DNA from 4 places in the Clostridium perfringens genome. Region 1 is predicted to be linked to each of the others. Evidence: riboswitches for the same ligand, from Rfam matches in the RefSeq annotation. Region 1 holds a riboswitch; each other region holds the start of a gene.

Region 1 (3,526 bases):
TACCCTTCTTAAGGCTAAAGTTATAACTTGAGAGCCACTTCCCTCTAAAATATCCTTTATTATTTCATTTGAAGGATATTTACCACTTCCAACAAAAAGTCTATTTTTTATCTCTACTCCACCTATTATTAACTTGTCCATAAAAAATTCCCCTTTTCTACTCACTACTCTTCTTATTTCTTCATATTTTAGACTAGTATTTTATTTTTTATATATAAACTCTGTCTAAAAAGCACTTAAAATCCACTCTATTTTTACTATTATTTATTTTTAAAATTCTATTTTGTTAACAGCTATATCTATAACTAAATTAGCCATGTGATTTGCACATATAGCCACTCTAGGAGCCATTAATCCACAGCCTTCCTTAGCTTCATTTACCAAATCTCCACAAATATAAAAATTATCTGTTATTTGCTTTGTTTTTATTAAATTTGAATCATAAAAACCAGCCATTCCTGAAGAGGAAATCAAAAATTTGTCCTTCATATTACCTAGAACATAATTAGCTAATAAGGCTTTATAATCTGGATTATCAAAGGCTTCTATTATTATGTCAGCGCCTTGTAAAATACCCATATTATCTTCAGAAAGCTTAAGATTTAAAGCTTCTATTTTTATAAAAGGATTTATTCTAATTAAGTTTCTTTTTAAAGCAGTTACTTTAAATTCTCCAATATCCTCAATATAATACTGTTGCCTATTTAAATTAGAAGGTTCTACTATATCAAAGTCTACTAAGCTTATACTTCCAACCCCTATTCTTCCTAAGGAAATAGCAATATTAGATCCAAGGCCTCCACATCCAGCTATTAAAACCTTAATTCTTTTTAGTTTTTCATGAATACCTGGTGTATGCCTAGATACCATTAGTTCTTCTAACTCCTCTTTATTAGGCATAATTCCCTTTTTTATAAAGACAATCCTATCTCCATCCTTAAGTTTCTTATCTTCTACAAGTGGAAATCCATTTAAAACTATAACATGAGAATCAGGAAATTCTTTATTTTTTAAAGAATATACTGTGCAATTTTCTTTTACCTCTCTCCACTTTTCATTAATCTTTATATTCATAAAGGTCCCTCTTATCTTTTTTCTCTTTTATTTTCACTCACCTTTTATTGTTTAGACTTCTTAAATACTTCTTAATCATCCTCCACCAACAAAGGCAATAATCTCAATTACATCTTCATGATTAAGTAAGATTTCATTATAATTACAGGAATTAACTATCTCTTTGTTTAGTTCTACAACAACTCTCTTACTATTTACATTTAAACTTTTTAGTAAATCATAAACTGTATTAAGTTCACCTTTTTCTACTTTCTTACCATTAACAATCATACCTTCACCTCTTTTCTATATTCTTAAGACTTTTATACCAACAAAAAAAGGTTTAGCAATATTGCTAAACCTTTTAAAAATATATTCTCTAATTAATCATAATAATATTTTCTAATATGAAAAATCACAACTTAAAATATACTTCCCTACGCTGGTATTAACCAAATCAGGTTATTAGAGTTAGGACTTATTATCCCTCTCAGCCTTTTACAGCACCCCTAGCAATATCTTAAAATTATTTGTTTTTATTTATCATAACTCAAAAAACATTTTTTATCAATTAGTTTTTTCCTTCTTTTCTAATCTTCTATTTTTCATTGTTATTAAATTATTATTTAACATAGCTGTTAATATTAATCCTATTAAAGCTATAATAGCACATGTTAAGAATAATTTAGTATATCCTGTATTCATAGTTTGTTGGAATGCAGTTTCTATTGCATCTTTAGCTCCATCTAAACTTTGCATATATGATTTTTCAATCATATCAATATTCATATGAGGATTATTTGCAAATTTGTCTCCTAAAGCTGCAAATTGTGATTGTACCATTCCTTTTATAAGACTAAATATATTAGTAACGCTGGCATTTCCCATTGAATTAGCAACATTTGAAGCTCCACCACTATTTGACATTATATTAGACATTCCATCTACATGTGGCATAACTTTTTGTAATGCTTCTGGTACTCTTCTACCTGCATCTGATATAAAGTTAATAAGAATATTTGGTGATACTGCAATACCTATGGATTTAATTAATGATACTGCTGATTGTCCAACTGTAGCCTCATTATCTGGTACTAAACTAAGCATTAAGTAATTTATTGGTGTTCCCATAGAGAATCCTAAACCAAATCCCATAATAGCTAAACCTATTATTAAGTTAACCATACCTGGATGTTTAGTTGTTACATATCCTTGATAAAGATTTCCTATGATAACTAAAGACATACCTATTAATAGTACTTTTTTAACTCCTATTTTATCTATGAATTTTCCACCTAAAGGTGCTGCTATACCTACAAATATTGCAAATATTGTAACTATATATCCACCACTACCCATTGGTGTTCTTAATATATTTTCACTAAATTGAGGAATAAATACTGTTGCCATTAATCCACAACCTACAACAAAGCTTAATATTAAAGTTATAGCTATTTCCTTATTAGTAAAGTAAGATAAGTTTATTACTGGATCTTCTGCTTTCTTTTCCACCCAAACTAATATTGGAATTGATATTATAAATATTAAAAGATATGGCCAAACATCTAGTGATTTTATTGAATTAGCAAAATCATAGAATTTTAAGTTTGTAGCTCCATACATTAAAGATAAAATTAATATTGTTAATACTCCTGAACCACAAACATCTAATTTCTTAATTCCTTGTGCAGAAGTATTTTCTTCTAATTTAGTTGCCATAAGTAATATTATTATACTGATTGGAACATTTACTAAGAATAAAAATCCCCAGTTTTTATCTCCAAAAATAGAAAGTATTCCTGAACCTAAGGTTGGTCCTACAACTGTTGCTATTCCATATACTCCTCCAATCATCCCTAAAGCTGAACCTCTTTTTTCAACTGGGAATGATGTTCCTATGTACGCTGTAGCTATTGGCATTATACCTCCGCCACCTATTGCTTCTATAACTCTTGAGAATAATAAGAATGTATAACTATTTACGTAATCTGATACCCCACATAGTAAAGAACCTAGTCCAAATAGAGTTATTGAAACCATGTAAACTTTTTTTCTACCATACTTATCAGAAAGTTTTCCCATAAGAGGCATTGATACTGCATATGCTAAGGTGTATATTGTTACAACCCAAACACTAGCATTTTGTGAAACTTTTAATCCATCAGCTATTATATCTCTTGCTGGTGAAACTATACCAGAGTCAATAGCTCCCATGAAGATTCCTAACAAGAAGACAGCCATGGTAATTCCAACTGATTTTTTCTTCATTATTATCACCCTTTCGTAAGTTTTTACTTATTCTAAGTGTGACTTTTATTAATATTATTTCTTTAAATACCATTAATAAAACTCACAGTGAACTATGTTCATTTTACTACCTAAAGATTATAAAATCAAAGTTTGAATTTTCTTAAATTATCCCAAAATTTATTAAAACCCCTTATTTATTTTATTTCTATTCACATTTAGTTAA
Region 2 (3,526 bases), 1.3 Mb from region 1:
AAGTTTTCCTCTTTTTCTTAGCTCCTTCATGGCTATTGTGGCTAAATCCATTAACTTAACTTCTTTATTATTTAAGTTCTCCCCATAAACATAGGCTCTTGAATTTTTATAATCTTCATAAGCCTTTTTAATAGGTTCAGAATACTTGCCCTCTTCTATATAAACATCTTTTATTATTGTTTCAAAAGTTGTGTGTCTACAATGATCTGACCAATAAGTATCAATAACCTTAATCTCAGTTATTGTTGGATTTCTATCCTCTGATTTAAAATAATCTCTTATTAGTTTTAAATCTTCTAAACTCATAGCTAAAGATTTTTCTCTATGGAAATTTTTAAGTCCCTCTTCATTTAAACCTAAAAAGCCATTTAAAATCTCAACCTCATTAGGTTCCTCTAAGTTTTCTTCTAAGACTTTTGAAAGTGGACTAACTTCCCTTGAATCAACAGGATTAATGTAATAAGATTTTATTTTATTTATCTCTTCCTGATTTAAATTCCCTTTTAAAATAAGTACTTTTGATGATTTAACAGGAACTTTTTCCTCCTCAGTAAGAAGCATTATACACTCTGAAGCTGAATCAGCTCTTTGATCATACTGTCCTGGTAAATATTCAACACCAAAAGCTATTTCATCTTGTCCTATTTCAAAATTTTCCTCATATACTCTATCTACTGGAGCTTCTGACAAAATAGTATTTACAGTTCTTACATACTGTTCTTCTTCCATATCTCCTAATATGTATTTATTTAAAACTCTTACATCCTCCAAAGCTTCAATCCCTAAATTATCTTTAAAATCCTTAAGTAATATCTGACTTTCTACATTAAAACCAGCTTTTTTTTCTACAAATACCATTCTAATACCAGACATTTTAATCCCCCATTCAAAACACGAACATTATTAATGATTAAAAATTAATCATTCGTTAATTAAACATTACCACCTTAAATACGTATTGTCAATATTTAAAATTATTTAAAAATTCGTTTTTTAGATGATTTTAGACGTATTTATATTGTTTTTATTAATTAAAGTTCGTATTTAAGAATAAAAATAGAGATATATTAAAAGTCTCGAATAATATTTTTTAATATATCTCTAATATTTTTAGTCTTCTCTTAAAAGATTTATATCCTTTCCTTCTAGAATCTTATTCATATTTCTTATAGAGCACATTTTTCCACACATTGTACAACTATCTTTATGTTCAGGAGTAGATTCTTTTCTATATCTAATGGCTTTTTCACTATCTATAGCTAAAGAAAACATCTCGTCCCAATCTAGTCTTTTCCTAGCATCACTCATTTTATTATCTATGTCCCTTGCCCCAGAAATTCCTTTTGCTATGTCAGCTGCATGAGCCGCTATCTTTGTGGCAACTATTCCTTCCCTTACATCCTCTAAATTAGGAAGTCTTAAATGTTCTGCTGGTGTTACATAACAAAGAAAATCTGCTCCATAAGAAGCTGCCATAGCCCCTCCTATAGCACTTGTTATATGATCATATCCTGGTGCAATATCAGTTACTATTGGTCCTAAAACATAAAATGGTGCTCCATGGCATAATTTTTTCTCTAATAAAACATTAGCTTCTATTTCATTCATTGCCATATGCCCTGGACCCTCTATTATTACTTGTACATTTCTTTCCCAAGCTCTTTTTGTTAGCTCTCCAAGAGTAATTAATTCTTTGATTTGTACAGCATCAGTTGCATCAGCTATTGAACCTGGTCTACAAGCATCCCCTAAACTTAAAGTTAAATCATACTTTTCACATATATCTAATAATCTATCAAAATATTCATAGAAAGGATTTTCTCTATTATTTAATTCCATCCATGCAAAAAGAAGAGATCCTCCTCTAGAAACTATATTAGTAAGTCTTTTATTTCTTCTAAAAGTTTCAATTGTTTCTCTATTTAATCCAGCATGTATAGTAACAAAGTCAACTCCATCCTTTGCATGTTTTTCTACAACTTCAAAAAATTCATCAACAGTTATATCTTTAAGCTCTTTATCATAGAAACCTACTACATCATACATTGGTACAGTTCCTATCATAGCCGTAGAAACTTCTACAAGTCTTTTTCTAAAATCATAAGTTTTACCATAATTACTTAAATCCATTATAGATTCTGCATTCATATCTATTGCTTTTTTAACTTTTTCTAACTCTAATTCTATATTGGCACAGTCCTTTGAAATTCCTAGGTTAACATTTATTTTAGTTCTTAACCCTTGTCCAACACCTTCTGCACTTATACTTTTATGATTTTTATTAGCTGGTATTACAATTTTTCCTTCAGCCATTAAATTCATTAAAGTTTCAATATTAATTCCTTCTTTTTCTGAAACTACTTGCATTTCCTTTGTTATTATTCCTTTTTTAGCAGCATCCATTTGAGTTGTATAATTCATATTAGTTCTCCTTATTTTAATTTTTTAACTGCGCAGTTAAATTAATATAGGATCCTATTTTTTTATAAAAAATAAAAGCTTGCCATAAGGCAAGCTTAATAAACACTTATATAGATACATTTATAACTTTTTAAAGTATAAATATAAATAAACAACAGTTTATGCTTCCCTACGGTAGTACTAACTACATCAGGTTTTAAGGGTTAGATAGATATTATCCTCTCAGCATATAAAATGCACCCCTAGCACTTACGATTAAATATTCACTTTTTTTAAATTATACTATCAATTTTTTTCAATTTCAAGTAAATTTATAAAAATAAGTAATAATATACTTAATAATTATTTAAGCTAAATATAAAAAATATACTAAATTAAAACCAAGTAAAATATAAGTAGAAATTAAAAAAGCTTTAGAATAAGTTCCTATCTCATTCTAAAACTTTCCTAACTATTCCGATTTATATATTATAATTTAAGTTTTCTCTACAAAACAATGGAATTTTAAAAGCCTGTATGACAAAATCCACCGCCTCTATTTACACTTTTAAGTTTAGAAACATCATCTGTTTTTATAAAATTAGCTTTATAATATTTTGCTAAAACCATCTGAGCAATTCTATTTCCTTTTTTTATGTATATAGTTCCATATGGATTTCCGTTCTTATCTAAATAAATATATGTTTTTAATAACTTTTTATAAGCTTTTTTTCCTTCATCCTCATAAGAACTTATATCATGTCCTTTAGATTCTAAATAGTCGCTTAATCTTACTTCAGTATAATTATTTTTTAAATCATCTAATATACTTATATCATTAGCTATCTCATAAGGAAGATTGGCTATATTATAATTATTTTCTAAAATTACTGATATATCACTAACTGAATCAGCATCAATAGTTCCTATTGAGTTTGAAATTTTTAAGTTTGTTCTTAAAGAAAGTCCACTTCTAGCCCTAATTTGAAGCTCCATATTATCAGGAATTGCAAACTTTAACCCTAGTGGAATTGCAACCTTTTCAAAAGGTCTTATAACCATATCCTCTGCTGCAAAAAGGTCTGCTCCTGCGGCTAATGGTGTTTCATATTTAGGTGTTTCTCCA
Region 3 (3,526 bases), 1.1 Mb from region 1:
GGTGGATCTAAAATAACAACACCAAATTGTTTTCCTTCTCTTGACCAATCTCCTAATACATCAAAGGCATTATGCTTTTCAAATTTAACCCTATCTTGAAGGTTATTAAGTTCAGCGTTTCTAGTAGCACAGTCTACAGCGTGTTGAGATACATCTATTCCTAAAACTGATTTAGCACCTGCTATACCGGCATTTAAAGCAAAAGAGCCAGTATGAGTGAAGCAATCTAAAACATCCATACCTTTACATATTCTATGCATTGCAGCTCTGTTTTCTTTTTGATCTAAGAAGAAACCAGTTTTTTGACCATTTTCTAAGTCAACTATGTATTTAACTCCATTTTCAACTATTTGTATATCTGTATCAAATGGTTCAGTTAAGAAGCCTTTTCTTTGCTCTAAACCTTCTATTTCTCTAGTTTTTATATCACTTCTTTCATAGACACCTTTAGCACCGTATTCCTCAACTAGAATTTTAACTATTAGGTCTCTATATTTATCCATTCCAAGAGTTGATATTTGAATTACATAATAATCTTCAAATTTATCAACTGTTAAACCAGGAAGGAAATCAGCCTCTCCAAAGATGAATCTACATGAAGATGTATCTATAACTTTCTTTCTATATTCCCATGCAGTTTTAAATCTTCTCTTGAAGAAATCCTCATCTATTTCTTCATCTATATCTTTAGTCATTATTCTTATAGTTATTTTACTTCTGTCATTTATATAGCCTTTTCCTAAGAAATAACCTTTATGATTGTAAACTTCAACTATATCTCCGTTTTCATAATCTCCATCATATTCGTTTATTTCATCAATATATATCCAAGGTCTGCCTTGTTCAGCTTTTTTGTTTTTACCTTTGTGTAAATAAAACTTACTCGCCATTTAAATAGCTCCTTCCAAAATAATTCTTATAAGATTATAACATATTCTAGGCTTTCCAATAGGTTTAAAATGCATTTAAGAAAAATAAATTGGTACTTTAGAATAATAAGATAATATTTAATATATATTTCTAATAAGAGTAATTTTAAGGATTGAAAAAAATGATAAAAGCTATAGTTATTCCTACACCTAAAAGATTAAAGAAATACATAAGAGATACTGACTTTAAAAAGAAGGCGAAATCTTTTGTTACTCCAGAGAGAGCTATTATATATGGAACCATAGGAACAGGTGTAACCATAATGTCTCTAAGTGATGTACCAGCTAAGCCCTTTGTTATAGGAAGTTTATTATATCATGGCATTGCCTATGAAATTTTAGAAAAGTGGTATGATGAGTATGGTAATGACGAAGAGCTTAGAGAAATGATGATGCAAAATAGAGATTATTGGAATAATTTTTATATGAGGTTTTAAACTATAAAAAATTTATGGGTAAAAATCAATACACATCTAAAATAGATACTTAATTTAAAATATAACTAGAATTTATTAGGAAAAATATATATAATAATTATAGACTTTATAGCTAGGGGTGCCTTTGGCTGAGAGATAACATTTCGTTATTAACCCTTAAACCTGATCTGGATAATACCAGCGTAGGAAAGCCTGTAGAAAGTTTTATAATAGTATTTTATATGGTTAGATTATTATGACTTTTTATAAATTAAGCTACATCCTACATGGATGTAGCTTTTATTTTTTTATTAGACATATTATAACAGGCTATGATTATAAACTAAAAATTGTATGAAGTTTTTAGTTAGAGTTTTATAAAACTTTGAGGTAATTCTTATTTGGGCTATTAGGTTTAATCATAAGATTAAAGGAGATATAGAATATGAGATTTACAGAAAAATTATTAAAAGAAGCAATGCCTATATGGGAGAAGTATTTAGATCACCCATTTATAAAGGAAATTGGAGAAGGAACTCTTGATAAGAATAAATTTAGAGAATATTTAGTTCAGGATTACCTTTATTTAAAAGAATATGCTAAAGTTTTTTGTGCTGGAGTAGTTAAAGCTAAAACTATGGAAGAAATGAAATTCTTTTATAATTCAACAAAGGGAACTATGGAGGATGAAACAGCGGTACATATAGAATATTTAAAAGGATTTGGTATATCAGAATTAGAAGCAGAGAAAAGAGAATATAAGAGTACTACTATAAGTTATACAAGCTATATGCAAGCAATAGCGTTAACCGGAGATTTAGATGAGATTGCTATTGCAACTTTACCATGTACATGGAGTTATAGCTATATAGGAAAATATATTTCAAAAAAATACTCTAACAAATTACAGGGGAATTTCTTTAAACCTTGGATTGATGAGTATGCTTCTGATGGATTTGATAAGTTTACAGATGAGTGGTTAGCTTACGTAGATAAAAAATGTTCAAACTTATCTGAAGAAAAACAAAAAAGATTAATAGATATATTTAAAAGAGCTAGTTTGTACGAACTTGATTTTTGGAATATGGCGTATGATGAAGGTGAAAAATAATGAGTGTTTATTTAGTAGCTTTAATTGGAATTTTAATATTAGGTTTATACATATTAGATTTAAGAAAACATAAAATTACAACAAGAGAAATTATCATGATTGGACTAAGTGTAGCTATTTCTTATGTGCTTTATATGATACCTTTAGTTAGATATCCTCAAGGTGGTGGAATAACTTTCTTTTCTATGCTTCCAATAATGCTTTTATCATTAGTATATGGAAGAACTGTTGGAGTTACAGGAGGATTGATATTTGGGCTTTTGAAAATATTAAACGGAGCTTTTATAGTACACCCAGTACAATTTTTACTTGATTACATACTGTCAAATATGGCTTTAGGACTAGCGGGATCATTTGAAATAGATAAGAAATATAAAATATTCTTTGGCTCACTTATGGCTGGTAGTATAAGTACTTTTGTAAGCATAATATCAGGAGTGATTTTCTTTGGTCAATATGCTCCTCCAGGAATGAATTTATGGATCTATTCAATAATTTATAATACAAGTAGTGCAGGAGTTGAAAGTTTATTAACAGCTATAGTGATAACAATAATGCCAATAAAAATGTTAGCTAAAAGAATGAAGCCTATAAATAATATATAGAAAATTTTAATAAGGAGTTGCATCATAATTAAATTAGATTATTTGATGCAGCTCTTATTTTAGTTTTGGAAGAAACTTGAGTTTATATTATAATGAAAATAAGATTTGTTTTGAAAAGGATGGATAATCGATGAATTTAATAACTCTTGAAAATATAAGTAAGAGCTATTCAGAAAAAATTTTAGCTAATAATGTATCTTTAGGAATAAATGAAGGAGAGAAGATTGGTCTTATAGGAGTTAACGGAACTGGAAAATCTTCTTTCTTAAAAATAGTTGCTGGAGTTGAAGAACCAGACGAAGGAACAGTAACAAAGGGAAATAGAGTAAGAATAGAGTATCTTGCTCAAACACCAGATTATGATGATAATGCTACTGTTTTAGAGCAAGTTTTTAAGGGTAACTCAGAGGAAATGAGAATATTAAGAGAATACGAAGAGTTACTTGAAAAAATAGATAAGGGTGA
Region 4 (3,526 bases), 300 kb from region 1:
TGGAATATTAGCTATTGGAATATTTGAAGAAGAAGAGATAAGCTTAATGGAAAAGCTATCTAAGAACATAATTTTTGTAGATTCTTCTCCAGAAGAGTGGAAATACGATTCAGTGGTAGTAGATTTTAAGTATGGAGTAAATATTTGTTTAGATTATTTAACATCCTTAGGCCATAAAGATATTGGATATTTAGGTGGTGAATCAATTCCTCATAATGGAAATGAGTCCATAAGAAAGGTAAATTACAGAGAGAAAACCTTTAAAGAATATATGGAGAAAATGGGTAACTATAAAGAAAAGTGGGTTCTAAAGGGAAGATTTTTACCAGAGCATGGTTATGAACTTATGAAGAAGGTATTAAAAGAGAAGGATCTTCCTACAGCATTTTTTATAGCTAGTGATCCTATGGCCATAGGAGCCTACAAAGCAATATTTGAAGAAGGATTAAGAATACCAGAGGATATAAGTATATTAGGTTTTGATGATATATGTACTGCTAAATTTTTGACACCTTCCTTGACAACAATAAAAGTTTTTACAGATCATATGGGAAGTATTGCCGTTGAGACACTTTTAGAGAGAATGAGAACAGGAAGAGAAATAGCTAAGAAAATAGTTTTACCTGTAAAACTAATAGAAAGAGAAAGTTGCAAAAGACTTTAAAGATAAATTTAATTTTATTTACTAAAAGAGACTACATGAAATTTTTTATGTAGTCTCTTTTAGTTATGGTAAAAATAATTTTAAAATATAAATTAAGATTTAAAATAGAGCTTAATATTAAAATAAAGCCTTTATTTTTTCTAAGTTTTTTATACAGGCATTATATCCATAGTTATAAGCCTCTTCTAATTTAGTTACATCTTTTTCAAAACTTTCAATAGCTTCATCTTCATTTGGTCTTATTATAATCGCCTTCCCAGCTCTTTCTAATTCTTCGCAAAATTTTACTGTTTCATTATATTTTATATGTCTTGATAAAAATGTATCTTTTAAGTTAGGGTATTTACGTCCCACTATTTTAGATGCTAACTTATTACTTTTTCCTAAGGTTTTTCTATAACTTTTAGGTCTAGTAAGAACTATTAAGTGTTTTTCATTTCCATCTGCTATAGCTTTTTTTATTGGAATAGGATCTAATAGTCCACCATCATAATATTCATTTCCATTTATTTTTATTGCTGGGAAAAGTATAGGAATAGCGCAAGTTGCTCTTAAAGCCATATATTTTTCATCTTTAACTTTTCCATCTAAGTATTCTGTTTTTCCTGTGTTAGCATTTGTAACACCTACTAAAACTCTTCCCTTATAATTTGAAAGTGCATTAAAATCATAAGGGAAGAGTTTATTTGCTAATTCATCAAATACAAAATCTAAACCAAAGATGCTTCTACACTTAAAGAAGTTAGAAAGACTTAAATATCTCTTATCATTTCTATATTTTTTTAATATTTCAATATTTCTTCCTTTTTGATTAGAAAAATATGAAAAACCATTAGTTATTCCTGCTGAAACTCCAATACAGTAAGGAAATATTATATTATTATCAAGAAGAGCATCCATAACTCCTGCACTAAAAATAGGACGAAAAGTTCCTCCTTCTAAAACTAAGCTAACCATAAAATATCCTCCTAAGCTTCATCATATATTTAAGATTATAATCCTTAAATTAAAAAATTTCAAAAAAGGTATGTTGAAAAAGAAGGGTGACTATGATATCATTTGGATTAGAAAATAGCATAAAAAATAGCTAGGGGTGCCAGTAGTGTCTGGCTGAGATTAGAAATGAAATTTCTTGACCCTTTAACCTGATCTGGTTAATACCAGCGTAGGGAAGCCCAAGAGACACATATATTTAAATTGATTTTAAAGCATATATAGCCTTAGGGCTGTATATGCTTTTTCTTTTTTAGAAGGAGTGAAAAATATGAGTAAATTATTTAATGCATTAACAATTGCAGGGTCAGATAGTTCGGGGGGAGCAGGAATACAGGCTGATATAAAAACTTTTTCTGCTAATGGAGTTTACGGAATGAGTATAATAACTGCCATAACAGCTCAGAATACTCAAGGAGTTTTTGGAATAATGGATGTTACTCCTGAAATAATAGAAAAACAAATAGATGTTATTTTTAATGATATAGAAGTAGGAGCCATAAAAATAGGCATGGTATCTAAAATTGAATCAATAGAAGCCATAAGTAATGCTTTAGGAAGAGTAGAAAAATTGCCTCAAATAGTATTAGATCCTGTTATGATTTCAAAAAGTGGATTTAAGCTTTTATCAGATGATGCAAAAAATACTTTAATAGAAAAGTTAATACCTATATCTACTTTGATAACTCCAAATTTACCAGAGGCAGAAGAATTATTAGGTAGAGAAATACTTACAATAGAAGATATGAAAAAAGCAGCCTGTGATCTTAAAAAATTAGGAGCAAAAAATGTTTTAATTAAGGGTGGACATTTAGAAGGAGAGGCCATAGATATTTTATATGATGGTGAAAACTTTACTCTTTTTAATGAAGAGAGAATAAATACAAAGCATACTCATGGAACAGGATGTACCTTATCATCAGCTATTACAGCTAATTTATCAAAGGGAATGAATATAGTTGATTCTGTGAGAGGTGGAAAAGAATATATTACAGGTGCTATAAAAAATGGCTTTGAACTTGGAAAGGGTGTTGGACCAACACATCATTTCTATAAATTTTACTAGGAGGAATAAAAATGGAAGTTTTAAAAAGAGAAAATCCTTTAATACATATGATAACTAATTATGTTACAGTTAATGATTTAGCACAAGTAACCATTAATTATGGAGGCTTACCTCTTATGGCTACCCATCATGATGAATTAAAAGATATAACAAAAATGGCTAATGGATTATTAGTTAATATAGGAACTTTAGAGCCTTACCAAATGGAGTCATCAATGATTTCTATGAAAATAGCAAAGGAAAAAGGAATTCCCTCTGTTTTAGATCCAGTAGGTGTACAAGCATCAAAACTTAGAAAAGATTTTGCTAAAAAATTAATACTAGAGGGAGAGCCTTCACTTATAAAGGGTAATTTAGCTGAAATAAAAACCCTTATAGGTGAAACTTCAAATTCAATTGGGATAGATTCCTTTGATGATTCTTTAAGTGAAAATACAAAAAATAAGATAAAGGAATATGCAAGAGAAAGAAATCTTATAGTAGTTGTTTCTGGAGTGGTTGATTTTATAACTAATGGAGAAGAAAGTGCAAGTGTTAAAAATGGAACTTATAAAATGAGTAAAATTACAGGTACTGGATGTATGTTAGGAGCTTTATTAACACTAGCTTTAAGTTTTTATGACCATAAAGATTTAAGATTTAAAGAAGTGGTTAAAGCAGTATCTACATGGGGAATATGTGGAGAATTAGCTGAGGAAAGATTAAGAGAAAAAGAAGGGTTAATGACATTTAAGCATAATCTTTTAGATGAACTTTCAATTATTAATGATGAAACAATAAAGGAAAGGGAGAAGGTTATTTAT

The links. Region 1 has a riboswitch for thiamine pyrophosphate ahead of thiS (sulfur carrier protein ThiS). Riboswitches for the same ligand answer to the same signal wherever they lie in the genome.
Positions count from the first base shown of each region.
Region 2: another riboswitch for thiamine pyrophosphate. It lies ahead of thiC (phosphomethylpyrimidine synthase ThiC); the one in region 1 lies ahead of thiS (sulfur carrier protein ThiS).
Region 3: another riboswitch for thiamine pyrophosphate. It lies ahead of tenA (thiaminase II); the one in region 1 lies ahead of thiS (sulfur carrier protein ThiS).
Region 4: another riboswitch for thiamine pyrophosphate. It lies ahead of thiD (bifunctional hydroxymethylpyrimidine kinase/phosphomethylpyrimidine kinase); the one in region 1 lies ahead of thiS (sulfur carrier protein ThiS).

Region 1 covers NZ_CP065681.1:1,487,718-1,491,243, reverse strand. Annotated here, with positions in the region: gene I6G60_RS07345 (thiazole synthase) at 1-141, opposite strand, end outside; gene thiF (sulfur carrier protein ThiS adenylyltransferase ThiF) at 271-1,074, opposite strand; gene thiS (sulfur carrier protein ThiS) at 1,150-1,344, opposite strand; TPP riboswitch at 1,471-1,574, opposite strand; gene I6G60_RS07330 (MFS transporter) at 1,621-3,321, opposite strand.
Region 2 covers NZ_CP065681.1:2,777,987-2,781,512, forward strand. Annotated here, with positions in the region: gene I6G60_RS13005 (phosphoribosylformylglycinamidine synthase) at 1-873, opposite strand, end outside; gene thiC (phosphomethylpyrimidine synthase ThiC) at 1,111-2,421, opposite strand; TPP riboswitch at 2,571-2,675, opposite strand; gene I6G60_RS13015 (dUTP diphosphatase) at 2,926-3,526, opposite strand, start outside.
Region 3 covers NZ_CP065681.1:437,026-440,551, forward strand. Annotated here, with positions in the region: gene I6G60_RS02255 (class I SAM-dependent rRNA methyltransferase) at 1-890, opposite strand, end outside; gene I6G60_RS02260 (hypothetical protein) at 1,052-1,366, shown strand; TPP riboswitch at 1,471-1,572, shown strand; gene tenA (thiaminase II) at 1,791-2,456, shown strand; gene thiT (energy-coupled thiamine transporter ThiT) at 2,456-3,061, shown strand; gene I6G60_RS02275 (ABC-F family ATP-binding cassette domain-containing protein) at 3,192-3,526, shown strand, end outside.
Region 4 covers NZ_CP065681.1:1,788,191-1,791,716, forward strand. Annotated here, with positions in the region: gene I6G60_RS08675 (LacI family DNA-binding transcriptional regulator) at 1-664, shown strand, start outside; gene I6G60_RS08680 (patatin-like phospholipase family protein) at 782-1,621, opposite strand; TPP riboswitch at 1,744-1,853, shown strand; gene thiD (bifunctional hydroxymethylpyrimidine kinase/phosphomethylpyrimidine kinase) at 1,929-2,723, shown strand; gene thiM (hydroxyethylthiazole kinase) at 2,735-3,526, shown strand, end outside; gene thiE (thiamine phosphate synthase) at 3,525-3,526, shown strand, end outside.